DNA from 3 places in the Paenibacillus sp. 01T422 genome. Region 2 is predicted to be linked to each of the others. Evidence: predicted binding sites of a transcription regulator. Region 2 holds the regulator's gene; each other region holds the start of a gene.
The links. Region 2 encodes Rex, which represses fermentation and respiration genes when NADH is low (regulators of the CRP and FNR family bind a similar motif). Its sites were predicted from a motif close to TTGTGAAATATTTCACAA; they were not measured.
Positions count from the first base shown of each region.

Region 1: a site for Rex is predicted at 2,249-2,266, ahead of AC1DUA_RS04720 (nitrate/nitrite transporter). Genes of this name have one in related genera too.
Region 3: a site for Rex is predicted at 2,926-2,943, ahead of AC1DUA_RS22315 (helical membrane plugin domain-containing protein). Genes of this name have one in related genera too.

Region 1 is NZ_JBFTQB010000049.1:1,854-7,038, forward strand. Features, by position in the region: gene AC1DUA_RS04705 (nitroreductase family protein) at 1-80, shown strand, start outside; gene AC1DUA_RS04710 (anthranilate phosphoribosyltransferase) at 135-1,166, opposite strand; gene AC1DUA_RS04715 (ANTAR domain-containing response regulator) at 1,163-1,810, opposite strand; gene AC1DUA_RS04720 (nitrate/nitrite transporter) at 2,283-3,524, shown strand; gene nirB (nitrite reductase large subunit NirB) at 3,631-5,185, shown strand, end outside.
Region 2 is NZ_JBFTQB010000612.1:1,662-6,846, reverse strand. Features, by position in the region: partial or broken gene AC1DUA_RS27285 (inorganic phosphate transporter) at 1-694, shown strand, start outside; gene AC1DUA_RS27280 (redox-sensing transcriptional repressor Rex) at 752-1,372, opposite strand; partial or broken gene AC1DUA_RS27275 (helicase C-terminal domain-containing protein) at 1,369-4,001, opposite strand; gene AC1DUA_RS27270 (tetratricopeptide repeat protein) at 4,092-4,685, opposite strand; gene panD (aspartate 1-decarboxylase) at 4,765-5,148, opposite strand; gene panC (pantoate--beta-alanine ligase) at 5,154-5,185, opposite strand, start outside.
Region 3 is NZ_JBFTQB010000436.1:448-5,069, reverse strand. Features, by position in the region: partial or broken gene AC1DUA_RS22325 (YebC/PmpR family DNA-binding transcriptional regulator) at 1-453, opposite strand, end outside; gene AC1DUA_RS22320 (Na+/H+ antiporter) at 535-2,574, opposite strand; gene AC1DUA_RS22315 (helical membrane plugin domain-containing protein) at 3,023-3,454, shown strand; gene AC1DUA_RS22310 (NAD(P)/FAD-dependent oxidoreductase) at 3,476-4,622, shown strand, end outside.

The sequences.
Region 1 (5,185 bases), on a different contig from region 2:
TGCATACGGGCTATCCTGGCAAGATCCTCGCTGGGCAAGCGCGTATTCCGGCCAGAGAGCGCTTAACGGTTATGGATTAGCAAAAAAGTAAAGCCCTCAGCAGAAAATTTCTGCTGAGGGCATAGGGGAACTAATTAAGTTGTTGATACTGGCTTAATGGCTTCTGTCCACTCGGTATATGTCTGAAGTGCAGTACCTTGCTCGATCGCATGACGGGCCATGTAGATACCTTCTTCAATGGATCCGGCTTTCTGGGATACCCAGAGGCGAACGGCGCTGTTCAGCAGCACCATGTTCAAGTAAGGAAGCTCAGATTCTCCGCGCAAGACCGCCATAGCCGTTTCAGCCTGCAGCTGTGCCGTCCATTCAACTTCAGGCACTTCCACCATTAATTCATAGATTTCTGGATCTACAATGAATAATTCACTAGAGCCGTTTTGAATAACATAGGTCCTCGTACGTTTCTCGATGGAAAGATCTTCTGAGCCTTCCATGCCTTGCACAACGATTCCGCTCGTGATCCCTAGTTCGATGAGCAAATTCGTAATTTTCTCGAAAACCGTGCCATGAAAGACGCCGACAGCCATGAACGGGGCTTCCGTGAAACGAAGCAGCTTCTCGGCAGTGTTGAACACGGTCCGCAAGCCAAGCTCCTTGCGGAGTTCGCGAAGCTCACCAAGCGGTGCGCACCAGCTTTCTGTTGGCGCGAATAGGAAACCTGTTCGTGCGGCGGCGGACATCAGTGCTTCACGTGATGAGGTCAATGCGGGTACGCCAAGTGCGTTCAGTACGTCCGTCAGCGTGATGCCCCATTTGGGCGGCATACTCGGACTGCCGTGCAGCGTAGTCGGGAGGCCGCAAGCCGCAAGTACAAATGCGGTCGGCAGAGTTGCAATGAACGTACGCGCGCGACCATCATAAGGCCCTGCGCAGTCCATGCTGCCAGCTATCGGATAAGAAAAGGCGCGTTTGCGCAGCGCGTGGATGAAGGCTTTGATCTCATCCGGCGATTCCATTTTAATACGCTCAGCTACAAGAAATGCGCCCATTTGAGCCTGAGTAGCGCCGCCGGTTAACATGAGTTCTGCTGCTTGGGAAGCCTCTTCATAGGTAAGATCTCTCGCTCCGCGTTTTCCGCGTCCTACTTCTTTTAGTAAGGATATCATCGTTTTCGGCCTCCTTGATTCTGATCTCGTAGTATTTGGTACACCTTGACGATGGAGGTAGCGACATCTACCATACGTTTACGCTCATTCATGGCTTGTTTTCGCAAAAAGTCGTAGGCTTCTGCTTCGGAGATCCCCTTAATCTCGCACAAGATCCGCTTGGCTTGATCGACCCATTTGCGCTCCTCTAGTTTGGAGAGGAGCTGCTCACGCTCCTGCTGCCATTCGGTGCGATGAAAATAGTGATTCACGCCAAGCAGCAGGGCGCAGTGAATTTCAAGCGGACTCATCGTTGAACCGATTAAACCATCTATACCTGCATCCATTCTGCATTCATTAGAAGGAAAAGTGTGCGAGTCGCACCACCAGAAGAGGGGGAGGCTGCGCTCAGCTAATACTCGTTTGCGCCATGTCTCCACTTGATCGGGGCTAACACTTAACAATACAGCATCAACTTTAGGAATGATGAAGGAAACTTCTTTGATCGTAGATGCCGTGTAGACGCGAAAGCCCAAGTCCTTCAGTATCTCGTCAGGTAAGGATGCTTGTGAACGATTGGAATAGCTCATCTCGTTTGTGGATGGTGAGGAGGTAGCTGAGCGAGTTTGCTTCAACTCGTCGATCAGTATAAATGATTGCAACATTTGAATACCTCCAACGTTGTAAGCTTTTTTGCTTCATGGTAACTTTATGTGAGGTTTCTTTGATGGAATGAATAGTTATACGGCATTACTATAGCATATAAATTTGTTTTTTGTCGATACAGTAGCTAACACGGCATTTTTGAAAATTTTGTGTTATGTTTATTGACATACATCTAAACCCGTACTATAATCAAGTTAGAAATCGGCACAATGATGTGCCCCTAACGCAGGCAATGGCGCCTATCCCCTTACAAATACGTAACCGGATAGGCTTTTTATGTTTACTTTTCGAAATATAACGAAACATGCTGTTCACGAAGATGTGGCAGCAGTGGCAAAGAGGCCGACAAACATCCCGATGTATGTAGGGGTATGTTTGTCGGCCTTTTCTGTCCATGGGTGTCCAGCAGGTAGAAATCAGGATAGGGAAAAAAAAGAAGGCGAAAAGCCTCACAAAAGGAGAGGGAAGATCATGGTTGATCGGAAAAGTTTTATGCAAGTGGGACACAAAGGGTCCTTGTTCAGTGCATTTTTGTATTTTGACATGAGCTTCATGGTATGGGTGCTGTTAGGACCGCTGGCGGTCGTACTCGCGAATGATTTCCACTTGGACGCTGCTGAAAAAGCGAACCTCGTTGCCTTGCCTACATTAGGCGGAGCGGTACTTCGACTGGTGCTGGGTGTACTAACCGATAAGATTGGTCCTAAGCTTACGGGACAAATCGGACTAACGCTAACCTTAATCCCATTATTCTGGGGATGGCAGTTCGCTAACACGATGGGCGATATGTACTTCGTGGCGCTGATGCTCGGTATTGCCGGAGCAAGTTTCGCAGCCGCACTGCCGCTAGCCAGTTCCTGGTATCCACCGCAATATCAAGGTCTGGCGATGGGAATCGCCGGAGCAGGGAACAGCGGGACGATCTTCGCTACGCTTTTTGCTAACCGGATTGCTCAGCATTATGGCGATTGGCATGTTGTTTTCGGCATTGCGATGATTCCAATTGTGATAACGTTGGTTGTTTTCAGTATTCTGGCCAAAGACAGCCCAAATAAGCCAGCGCCCAAAACGGTTGCTGAGTACGGCAGGGTTTTGAAACAGAGGGATTCTTGGTTGTTCTGTATTTTATATAGCGTGACGTTCGGCGGTTTCGTTGGAATGTCCACCTACTTAACAATCTTCTTTAATACACAATACGGGCTTTCACCAGTCCGTGCGGCTGATTTTACAACCCTATGCGTGATCGGTGGAAGTTTCTTCCGACCTGTAGGCGGTTGGCTAGCCGATAAAGTAGGCGGCATTCGGATGCTGATGGGATTGTACGGGGTTGTCGCATTGATGATGGCCGGGATTTCAACACTTCCAGCGCTTTCGGTTACAACGGTCCTATTATTCGTCGCTATGATGGCCTTTGGCATGGGGAACGGTTCGGTCTTCCAACTTGTGCCTCAACGCTTCAAGTCGGAGATCGGCGTGGTCACGGGGATTGTCGGTGCAGCTGGCGGCTTAGGCGGGTATTTCCTGCCAAAGATCCTCGGAAATGTGAAATTGGCAACAGGTTCCTTTGCGCCAGGCTTTCTTATTTTGAGTGCAATCGCTGTGTGCTGCGTGATTTTGATCGCGTCTGTGCAAGGACAATGGAAGCGCAGCTGGATTGGCGATGGGGGTAAAGTGAAGGTATCACCAACAGCCAATGATAGCGTGCATGCTTAAATAATGGGTACAGTAGACTGCTGCTCCCAAGTGGACCTTTTTAATAGTGGATGTGGATAACTAAATGGGATATAGAGATAGACATAGTAGAGAGGAAGATGAGACCATGACTCAAAAAGAAAAGTTGGTATTAGTCGGAAATGGAATGGCTGGTGTTAACGCCGTTGAACACTTGCTTAAGCTAGCTCCGGATAAATATGAGGTAACTATTTTTGGGAGTGAGCCTCATCCGAACTATAACCGGATTTTGCTGTCTTATGTCCTTTCGGGAGATTCCAATGTTGATGATATCGTTATCCATCCCTATGAATGGTACAGAAATAACCATATAACGCTCTATACAAACCAAACTGTGACGGCACTCGATACGGCAGCTCAAACCGTCACAAGCGATAAAGGTGTAACGGTTTCCTACGATAAATTGATTTTGGCAACAGGGTCTAATCCTTTCATGATTCCAATGCCTGGCGCAGATAAAGAAGGGGGTATGGCCTACCGGACCATTCGTGATTGTGAAATTATGATGGAGTCCGCGAAAAAGTATAAAAAAGCCGTTGTCATCGGCGGAGGTTTGCTAGGACTAGAAGCAGCCAGAGGTTTCCTGAACTTAGGAATGAAAGTGGATGTCGTTCATATTACAGACGCGATCATGGATCGTCAGTTGGATCGTACAGCGTCCAAAATGCTGCAAGCAGCGCTGGAGGAACAAGGAATTAACTTCTTGCTAGCGAAGCAATCCGCAGAAATCGTCGGTCATAAACGGGTAACTGGCTTGAAATTCAAAGACGGCACTATGACTGAAGCGGATCTGGTCGTTATGGCAGTGGGGATTCGGCCGAATGTAGAACTTGCCAAAAATTCTGGCGTAGCGTGCAATCCCGGTATCATTGTTAATGACTATATGCAAACGAATGTTCCTAATGTGTATGCGGTAGGGGAATGTGCCATGCATCGCGGCGTTGCCTACGGGCTGGTTGCGCCGCTCTATGAGCAAGGTGCTGTGTTAGCGAAGCATTTGGCAGGCGTGGAAACAGGCCCTTATGAAGGCTCGGTGCTCTATACGAAGCTGAAAGTGTCTGGTGTTGATGTTTTCTCTGGCGGGAAATTCGTGGATGAAGAAGGAACCAAGGCGATCCGCATTCATGATGAGTTCACAGGGGTATACAAAAAAGTCGTCATTAAGGATAACAAAATTGTCGGTGCTGTGCTCTTTGGGGATACGGCGGACGGCACGCGGCTCATGCAAATGATTCGTGAGGAAACCGATGTCAGCGGGATGGCCAAAACAGCGATTTTGACGGATTCAGCGAGCGGCGGAGGAGCAGCTTCCGGTGTTGCCGATATGAAAGACGATGCGATTATTTGCGGATGTAACGGGGTCACCAAAGGGACGATCTGCTCAGCCATTAAAGATCAGGGCCTGACTTCCGTTGAAGAGGTGAAAAACTGCACGACAGCTTCCCGTTCTTGTGGCGGCTGTAAACCGCTCGTCAGTGATTTGTTAGCATACACACTGGGTTCCTCCTACGATAAAAATGCCGTTAAAGAATCCATCTGCTCTTGTACGGAACATACGCGGGATGAAGTTGTTGAAGCGATTCGCGAAAAAGGCCTGTCGCATGTACGTGAAGTCATGAACGTGCTCGAGTGGAGAAATGAAG
Region 2 (5,185 bases):
TTCTTCGCACACCTTGCTCGGAGCGCTTGCCGGTGCGGTTATCGCTGGTGCTGGTGTACACTCCGTGAATTGGAGCGGTTTTACACAAATCATTATCATCTTGATTCTTTCACCTATCATTGCCTTCGGCCTTGGTTACCTCATCATGCTTCTGATCAAATATATCGTCATATGGTCCGGTAATACATCAAGATCCAAGCTCAATCGTATTTTCAGGACTTTACAGATTATATCTGCCGGTTTACTTTCCTATTCACATGGCGGTAATGATGCACAGAAAGCGATGGGTATTATCGTATTCGGTCTAGTCGCAGCCGATGTGCAAACAACGCTCGACGTCCCTCTCTGGGTTAAAATTTCAGCAGCCTTGGCTATGGGATTAGGCACATCGATCGGTGGATGGAAAATTATTAAAACCGTATCCGGAAAAATTGTAAAAATCGAACCGATTAACGGATTCGCATCCGATCTAACATCGTCACTTGTTATTCAGTTCTCCACCCATATCGGCAAACCGTTATCAACAACACATGTTATTTCCTCCGCCATTATTGGGACAGGCAGTGTCATGCGATTCCATGAAGTTCAGTGGGGAACCGTCAGCCGCATGTTGATTACTTGGGTCATTACCATACCGATCAGCATTGCGCTTGCATACAGTCTCTACTTCCTAATCTTCAGACTGATTCTTTAATTGAAAAAGAACCTGACCAGGGTGTGATTCCCTATGTCAGGTTCTTTTTTTTGAATATTAATCTAAATAGTAAGCTAAGCTTTGCAGCTCCGTAGTGAAATCCGCGTAATGCACACGCACTTCCGGAGGAACCTTAATAATCACTGGAGCAAAATTCAGAATAGCTTCAATTCCGCAATCAACAAATTGGTTGGCTACATTCTGAGCTTCGCTAGCAGGAACTGTGATAATTCCGATCCGCACGCCTAACTCCGATAAGACAGTTTTCATATCCGCCATCGGTTGAACCGTCAAATTATTGATGGTCTCTCCTGCTTTGGAGGGCATCGCATCAAAAACAGCAACAATCTTCATATCATTTCGCAGATAAGTATTATAATTGCATAATGCGCGGCCAAGATTCCCCGCTCCAACAAGCGCAACTTGAATGTGCCGATCCAGCTTCAGAATCTGTCTAATTTTCTCGATCAAATAAGCAATATCGTAACCAATGCCTTTTTTGCCGAACTCTCCGAAATAAGCCAAATCCTTCCGAATCTGAGCCGGATTCAGATCAAGTTTTTGACCCAAATCCTGCGAAGACACCGTTGCGACATTTTTCATAGCAAGCTCGTTAAGGAACCGAAGATAAATCGGCAGCCTGCGAACAACTGCTTCCGATATTTTTTGTGATTTCATTTCTGCGCCTCCCCCATCCACTGCTCAATCCTTGGTAACATTTGTTCCGTAGTCATATGCTCGATCTTGGGTCCTGGCAGTGAGTAGAGGAAGTGCTTGCCATAAAAGGTTTCAATGACACGCGTATCATAGATGATCACAATCCCTTTATCAGATGCGCGTCTAACTAACCGGCCGAAGCCTTGTTTAAAGCGGATGACGGCCTGTGGGACCGAAAACTTCATGAACGGATTCTCATTCCGCTTCTTAATATTTTCGCATTTCGCCTCGACAAGCGGATGATTCGGAGGTTGAAACGGCAGCCGGATAATGGCCAAACAGCTTAGCGCATCACCAGGGATGTCAACACCTTCCCAGAACGAACTAGTGCCAAGCAGCACACACATCTTGTTGTCCTGGAACATACGGGTTAATTTACTGCGATTGCCGCTGTCAACCCCTTGACCGAGCACAGTAATCCCGTATGCTTTCAAATAGTCTTTCATCCCGGCATAAATCTGCTTGAGCATCCGATTGGATGTGAATAAGATCAGCATTCGACCTTTGGTCACGATAGCTACTTCACTTAACGATTCAATAAGCGATGCGATGAAAACAGGATCTCCCGCTCCTTTAATCGTAGGAAAGTCCCTTGGAATAACAACCAAAGCCTGCTCTCGATAATTAAAAGGAGAAGCCAGTTGAACAGTTTTCAGCTTACCGTTCTCTTCATCCTGCGGTATCACCAGCCCTAGTTGATCAGCTGAATACTGGAAGGATTTATTCACGGACAACGTCGCTGAGGTCATGATGATGCTTTCCTTCGTCTCAAAGAAATGCTGCTGCAGCAGGCCACTGACATCCGTCGGAACAGAGATAAGCTGAAGCGACTTCGCTCTAGCATAAGTCCCGGCTTCCATCCAGTACACATAACCCTCATCTGCCATTTTCATGAAGAAATGAAGAGCATCACGATGCTCATAAAGCTCCTTCACAGTTCCGTTAAGGTCCGTCACTAATCCTTGAACCCCGAACGACTCTTGATGTTCCTTCACATCGCTCAACAATTTATCAAGCGTGCGAAGCAAATCATTCGCATTCAGATAAATATTGTCCTCCATTGTCATCAGCTCGTGCCAATTAGGAGGCAATGTCTCCGGCTTCATACGCAAAACATACGAGGAATTCTCCGTTTGCGACGGGTCGCTTTTGGAAGATACCAACTCATAGAGCGACTCGCTCAGCCGGTCCCAGTCCTCTTTCATCTGCACAATTTTGGGGAAGAGCCCATCAATCGTATGGCTCCATGCCGCTGCACGTTCTTGCTGCTCATCTGACTTCTGCAGCCGAAACCGCAGCATGGGCAGTTGTCCGCTCCGATTATCTTTGTAAAGCCAGGTCAACGAATGATACATTGCCGAGGAGTGCAGCTCGATGCCGAGATGTTTGCTGGCTACTTCTTCAAAATGATGCGCCTCATCAACCCATGCTCCGTTTCGCTCAGCCACACGACCATTTGCGCCGCCGTGACCGGATCTTCTTTGCCATTCTCATAATCACGGGTTGTCAGTTTCGTCTCAAATTTGCGCAAGCACAAATAGTGACTTCTACCTTTCAGTACCGCTGCTTTAAAGGGAACGGGAAAAATCTCTTTCAGCAGCGGAATATCCCGCTCTCTGAGCTGCTCTTGCAGATTAATCGTATGTGTGGAAACAACCACTTTCTTCTCGTACTTGATGCCATAATAAAGTGCAGGTATCAAATAGCCAAGCGATTTCCCTGTGCCTGTTCCCGCCTCGATCATCAAATGTTGATCGTTCTCAAGCGATTTCTCTACTTCGTAGATCATTTGCTCTTGCGATTCCCGCTCTTCGAAAACTTCAAACTTCTGCTGAAGCGCTAATTTCAAGCCTTGTTGGAATTCTTTGAAGGAAGCACCTAGTCCGCCTTCGTCAGATATCCCGCGGATGTCATCCTCTTCTCCCCAATCCGTTACATTCAGCGTAAATTGGCGGAAATAGCGATTCGTATCCGTATCTATGCTTGTAATCGATTCTTTATATAGACATATTTCATCCAAAAACCAACCTAAATCGCTGGAGCTATTTTCAAAAATATGCTGTAACCGCTGCACCGTAAGGAGAGGCAGGCCAATCAGCCTTTCCAGACATCTAATCCAGATTTCTGCGGTAACCTCCGCGTCACTGTCAGCCTGATGTGGACGTTCATGGTCAATGCCAAACAAACCGGCTACCATGCTCAATTGAAGACTGGAAATAGATGGAAATAATATGCGGAGCATATCCATCGTATCCAGCACTCGGCCTGAGAATGGCGGGTAACCGGTTTTGGTCAGTCCCTTTTGCAAAAAGGAAACATCAAAAGCTGCATGGTGCGCAACGAGCACGCAATCAAACAAAAGTGGAAACATATCCGACATCACTTGATCAAGCGTGGGAGCATCAGCAACCATCTCATCAGTAATGCCAGTAAGTGTTGTAATGGAAGAAGGTATACCAATCCCTGGATTAACCAGAGAAGTATACCTGTCGATGATTTGAAATTGATCTATAATGACCAGTCCAACTTGGATGATTTCATCCGCAGGCTGACTTCCTGTCGTTTCAAAATCCAAAACTGCAAATTTCATGACGTGTATCTTCAATCCCTTCGTCCTGCACTTCTCCTAGCATACCAAATCTTATTAGGAAAAGGGAATACCTAGATCGTCACATTGGTTTTAGGACTCGTCCAGATTGATGAGAGGCTCCATACATGAGGGATCTGTATGGTACGCTTTTTGAAAATACTCGAAAGCTTTTTCTATATTCTGATTCTGCACCTGTATGACTCCCATGGCGTTGTAGGAAATAGCCTTCATCTTGGAGTTATCCGTTAGAGGCAGTAGGAATTTGAAGTGCCTATACGCCTCCCCAAACTCCCCTTTACGCAGATGCCCCATCGCCAAATAGACCCTTGCCAACAAGAAATCAGGCTGCCTGCGAATCAAGACTTCAAACTCCTTGATCGCTTGATCATACATGTAAAGCTTGTAGTACCCTTGCCCCCGGACAAATTCATCCGTTTGCTTCCCGGACAGATCGAGATCCATCAGTTCTTTATGAAGGGTTTGGGTACTGATCGGCACGGCCCCATAAAACTTTCCCAGTTTCTCCTCAAAAAGCAGCCACGCCTCAATGAACTCATCGCTCATTGTTTTCAACACTTGCAATTGTTCGTCAAGCTCCGCTCTTTTCTCCACATCACTATTCGGATATTCTTTTTGGATTTCTTCCAAAACCTCGTTCATTGTGGAAAATAAATGCTTAAACATTTGGCATCCCACCTTTGCTTCGAAAGCTTACCCTCATTCTTTGTAAACAGAGCCGATTTCATGCATGGAAGCGACCATCTTAAAGGATGGTGGAATGCTCCTCTGCTTTTAACAATTGGGCTACTTTATTATTTGCTCCCATGATCGCAACAGTAGGCTGATGCTTCCTGGCTTCTTCGTCGGTCATAGTCGCATACGTCATAATGATGACTGTATCGCCTTCTTGCACTAAACGAGCCGCGGCTCCGTTCAAACAGACAACCCCAGTCCCGCGTGGACCTGCAATGATATACGTTTCAAGGCGTGCGCCGTTATTGTTATTAACAATTTGCACTTTCTCATTAGGCAGCATATCAACAAGATCAAGCAAATCCTCATCTATCGTGATGCTTCCAATGTAGTTCAAATTCGCTTCAGTTACAGTAGCGCGGTGTATCTTAGCTTTCATCATAGTGCGAAACATAAACTTCACTTCCTTAATTGTAAAATGACATTATCGA
Region 3 (4,622 bases), on a different contig from region 2:
CAGGACTTCCATGACTTCATCCATGCTTCTGTCTTCAAGACCGATAACCGCTGTCGCGTCAAACATGTAAGCTACAGAGCCGCTTACGCCCATATTGCCGCCATTTTTATTAAAGGCTGAACGCACGTCTGGCGCCGTGCGGTTCACGTTATTCGTCAGTGCGTCTACAATGATCATGGACCCGTTTGGCCCAAAGCCCTCATAGCGAAGCTCTTCATAAATTTCATCGGAACTGCCTTTTGCTTTATCCAAAGCACGATCAATAATCGCTTTCGGTACATTGTAAGTTTTTGCCCGCTCGAGAACAACTTTCAATGCGCGATTCGCTTCAGGATCCGGTTCGCCCTTGCGTGCGGCCACATAAATTTCAAGTCCGAATTTCGCATAAATTCTACTTGTGTTTGCGTCTTTTGAGGCTTTCTTTTCTTTAATGTTATTCCACTTACGGCCCACGTTTGTTCCCACTTTCTGTTTTTATCTCATTTAACATAATAACCTATTTTCATTCCAAAAGTAAAAATAAAATCGCTGAATCTAGCTAATCTCCTCGAGCTCATACAGCGATGCTTCCCTGTTTCGGATGATTCGTCGCAGCAAGGAAGCCATATCCCGCGTGATATCTCCGCGCTCATAGAACCCTTGCACAGCATCACGCTCCGCTTGTATAGCGATCCAGTGCAGCTCACGTCGGCTATCGATGAAGGATGAATCTTTGCGCCTTGAGCCGAACGCGAATCTGCGCAGCCTATCCAGCATTTGCTGATAATAGTCCAGCACTCCCTCTGTTGCTTCATCGCTTTGGTAAGCGCATCGTTTGGAGAATTCCTCAACGACAGCTTGGCTGCATTGCATTTTCAGCGTCCGAATCTCTTCCATATCAGGCTCAACAATATTCGAAACAAGGCGAGGTTGCAGGAAGGAAGTTATTACAAGCTTCAATCGGCGCCAGATGTTCTTAACCAGTACTTTACCGATATCAAGCTTGTTAGCTAGAATAAGTTCTACTTGTTCCAGCATGTTTAAATAATAATTCGCCTGTTCACTGCTCACTTGTCCGCTTTCCAAACGATCATTCACATACTTGCGCTCAATATCCAGTGCCAGCAGTCGCATCTCGGCTTCTTCCTGTTGGAAACGTGGTATACGTTTCAATTTACCTTCTTTTTGGTCAAGCTGCTGCATCATTAATTTATAATCGCCAATCACAGTATCTACCGCGACCTCGTTCTTCTCGTTACTTGTACTCTCTAGAGCCCGAACAGCAGCAGCCATAACCTCCAACTGCCACTCACGCTCCATTCTTTCCTGTTCGGCATTTCCGTCTGTATTTTTCTTCTTGGCGAGCAGAGGTAGGACAATGCTTGCGGTCAGAAGTGAGAACAGAATGATGGAGGATGCAAGGAAAATAATAAGGTCTCTTTGCGGAAAGGGATCGCCATTTTGCAGGATTAGCGGTATAGAGAAAGCACCTGCCAGTGTTATCGCTCCACGTACACCGGAAATCGACGTTAAGGTAAGAATACGTAAGCTTGGTACCTCTTGATTCTTGTTCCCGAACCAGCGCCCTCCTCTTGCAAAGATAAGCGTCCAAACAAAACGCAAGAGCAGAAGCAAGACGAAGATGACAATGGCATAACCAATCACTTTGAAATTATCGAAATTAGGATCTTTGAGAATCGTCCTGGAGACACCTGGAATTTGCAGCCCCAGAAGAATAAAGACCAAGCCATTGAGTACAAACAAAATGACAGACCATGTGGAATTAGAGACACTTCGAAGAGTCGGCATCGTAAAAGCCAAACGCTCATTCTCGACGGCATGCACCACGCCACCTGCTACCGCCGCCAAAATGCCCGATACGCCTAACTCCTCGGCAATCAAATAGAGCATAAAAGGTGTCAATATTTGCAGCAGCATATGCATCGTCTCATCCTCAAGTCCTGCCCGGCGAAGCAGCTGGCGAATGCCGATAATTAAAAAAGCGACTAGCGCTCCAACGATTAGGCCCCCAATTGAGATGACGACAAAGCTGAGGCTTGCTTTCGGGAGCGAAAACACACCGGTGACCGCCGCAGCAATAGCGAACTTGAAAGCCACAAGGCCAGATGCATCGTTCATCAAGGCCTCCCCTTCAAGGAGCCGCATCAAGCTTTTGGGCAAATGGATGCGACCGGCTAAGGAACTGACGGCTACGGCATCCGTAGGCGAGAGAATAGCTGCTAACCCGAATGCTGCCGCCAAAGGAATTGAAGGAATCAACCAATGGACAACATATCCGACGACACACACCGTTATCAAAACCAGTCCCACCGCGAGAAGCAGGATCGGTGCGCGCAATTTCCACAGCTCATCTCTCGGTGTATGCTTGCCATCGTGATACAACAACGGGGCAATGAACAACAAGAGGAACAATTCCGGTTCTAGTTCCAGGTGAATCCCCAGTGGTACGATTACTAGAATGGCCCCCAAGGCAATTTGAATCAGGGGAACGGGAATGAATGGAACAAAACGGTTCACGACATTGGATACACCAATAAGAATCAATAAGATGAGAATAATGATAAAAACATTCAAGATCGTATGTCTCCTTCCCTGATAAGTACTATGTACAAACGTTTGTGATTACCACTACTGTGTGGCGTACTTTTTTAGTATTTCAATATTTTCCCTAAAGAATCCTTCCAGCGATCAGCAAAAAGCGACATCCGATCTATTAGACCGAATGCCGTTATTATTCATTTATGCAATTATTGTTTCGTAGTCAGCATTTTGACAGTTTCATCAATCATGAGTGAATAGGCCGTCCCCCATTTTCATCCAATGTTCACGAATTTGAAATATTTTCAATTATAATTTTGTGTCCATTAGGTGTACAATATGTAAATACGGATTATCCAATTGTGCGATGTTGCTACACATTTTCTTATGTGAAAAATGTTACAACCATCTGGGAAACAAACGTTTCACCCGTACATATTGTGACAGTACCCGATTTTTTTTCAACGCAAAGGAGGATTTACGTATGTCACAGACAACTGCTGCTCAAGAAGTAGCAGCAACAGCTGCTGCGGAACCAAAATCGCTAGACGTACTCGACCAATTGCTAAAGCCTGAGGTGCAACAATCTCTGACTGTTCTGGTCGATAATTTGCCTAAACTGGCAGAAATGGTAACAGTATTAACCAAAGCTTATGATTTTGCGCAAAGTGTAGCTACAGACAAAGTATTGATCAACGATTTTGCCCAAGGTATTGGCGAGTTTGTTAAACCGGTACAAGAAAAGGCAAAAGACATTGCATCCGCGGCTATTGAAGCTGGCGAACGCTCACAGGCTGAAGCAGGATCAACAATCGGTCTCTTCGGAATACTAAAAATGCTGAAAGATCCTGAAGTGCAGAAAACTCTTCGTTTTGCACAAGCATTCTTGAACGTACTTTCTGAACGTAAAAATTAATACGGACTAGGGATGATAACGATGGCTAAACAAATACTTATTCTTGGCGGCGGTTATGGCGGCCTATTAACCGCATTGACAGCACGTAAACATCTGACAGCTTCAGAAGCGAACATTACAATCATCAATCGCTTCCCAACTCACCAAATTATTACAGAATTGCACCGTCTTGCTGGCGGTACGATTAAAGAGCAAGCTGTTGCACTACCTTTGCAAAAACTGCTAGGCGACAAACATGTTAATATCGTGGTTGATACCATCAAAGAAATTAAACCAGATGATAAAAAAGTCGTTACAACTAGTGGCGCAGTACATACTTACGATGCGCTAGTCGTTGCTCTTGGCAGCGAAACGAACTACTTCGGCATCCCAGGACTGGAAGAGAACAGCATGGTTCTCAAATCAGCTTCTGATGCTAACCGTATTCGCGAGCATGTTGAAGCTCGTCTGGACGCTTACAAAGCATCCGGCAACAAAGCTGACGCAACGATCGTTGTGGGCGGTGGCGGTCTTACAGGTGTTGAGCTTGTTGGGGAATTCGCTGATAAGTTGCCTGAAATTTGCCACAGCAAAGGCATCGACTTCAAAGATGTTTCTATCTATTGCGTAGAAGCTGGTCCTGCAATCCTTCCAGTATTCCCGAAAGTACTGATCGAGCGCGCTGTGACTAGCCTTGAGAAACGCGGTGTTACGTTCTTAACTGGCGTTGCCATTACGGAAGCTACTAAGAATACGGTATCGCTGAAAAGTGGACAAACAATCGAGTCGAACACGATTATTTGGACTGGCGGCGTGAAAGGCAATCCGGTTGTTGGCAGCTGCGGAATCGCGGAAGATCGCGGTCGTGCGACTGTAACATCGACACTTCAATCCACTTCCCATTCCGATGTCTTCCTTGCAGGCGACTGCGCGGTGGTATTCCCTGAAGGAAGCGAAAGACCTTACCCTCCAACTGCACAACTTGCTTGGCAGATGGGCGAAACAGTTGGTTACAATCTGTCCGTTCAAATCAAAGGCGGCGCAATGGATACATTCACGCCAGTATTCTCCGGAACACTTGGCAGCTTAGGCCGCAAAGATGGTATCGGCACAATCGGTGGAAACAGCACACAGCTCAAAGGCTTACCGGCTTCCCTGATGAAAGAAGCAAGTAACGTCCGTTATTTGT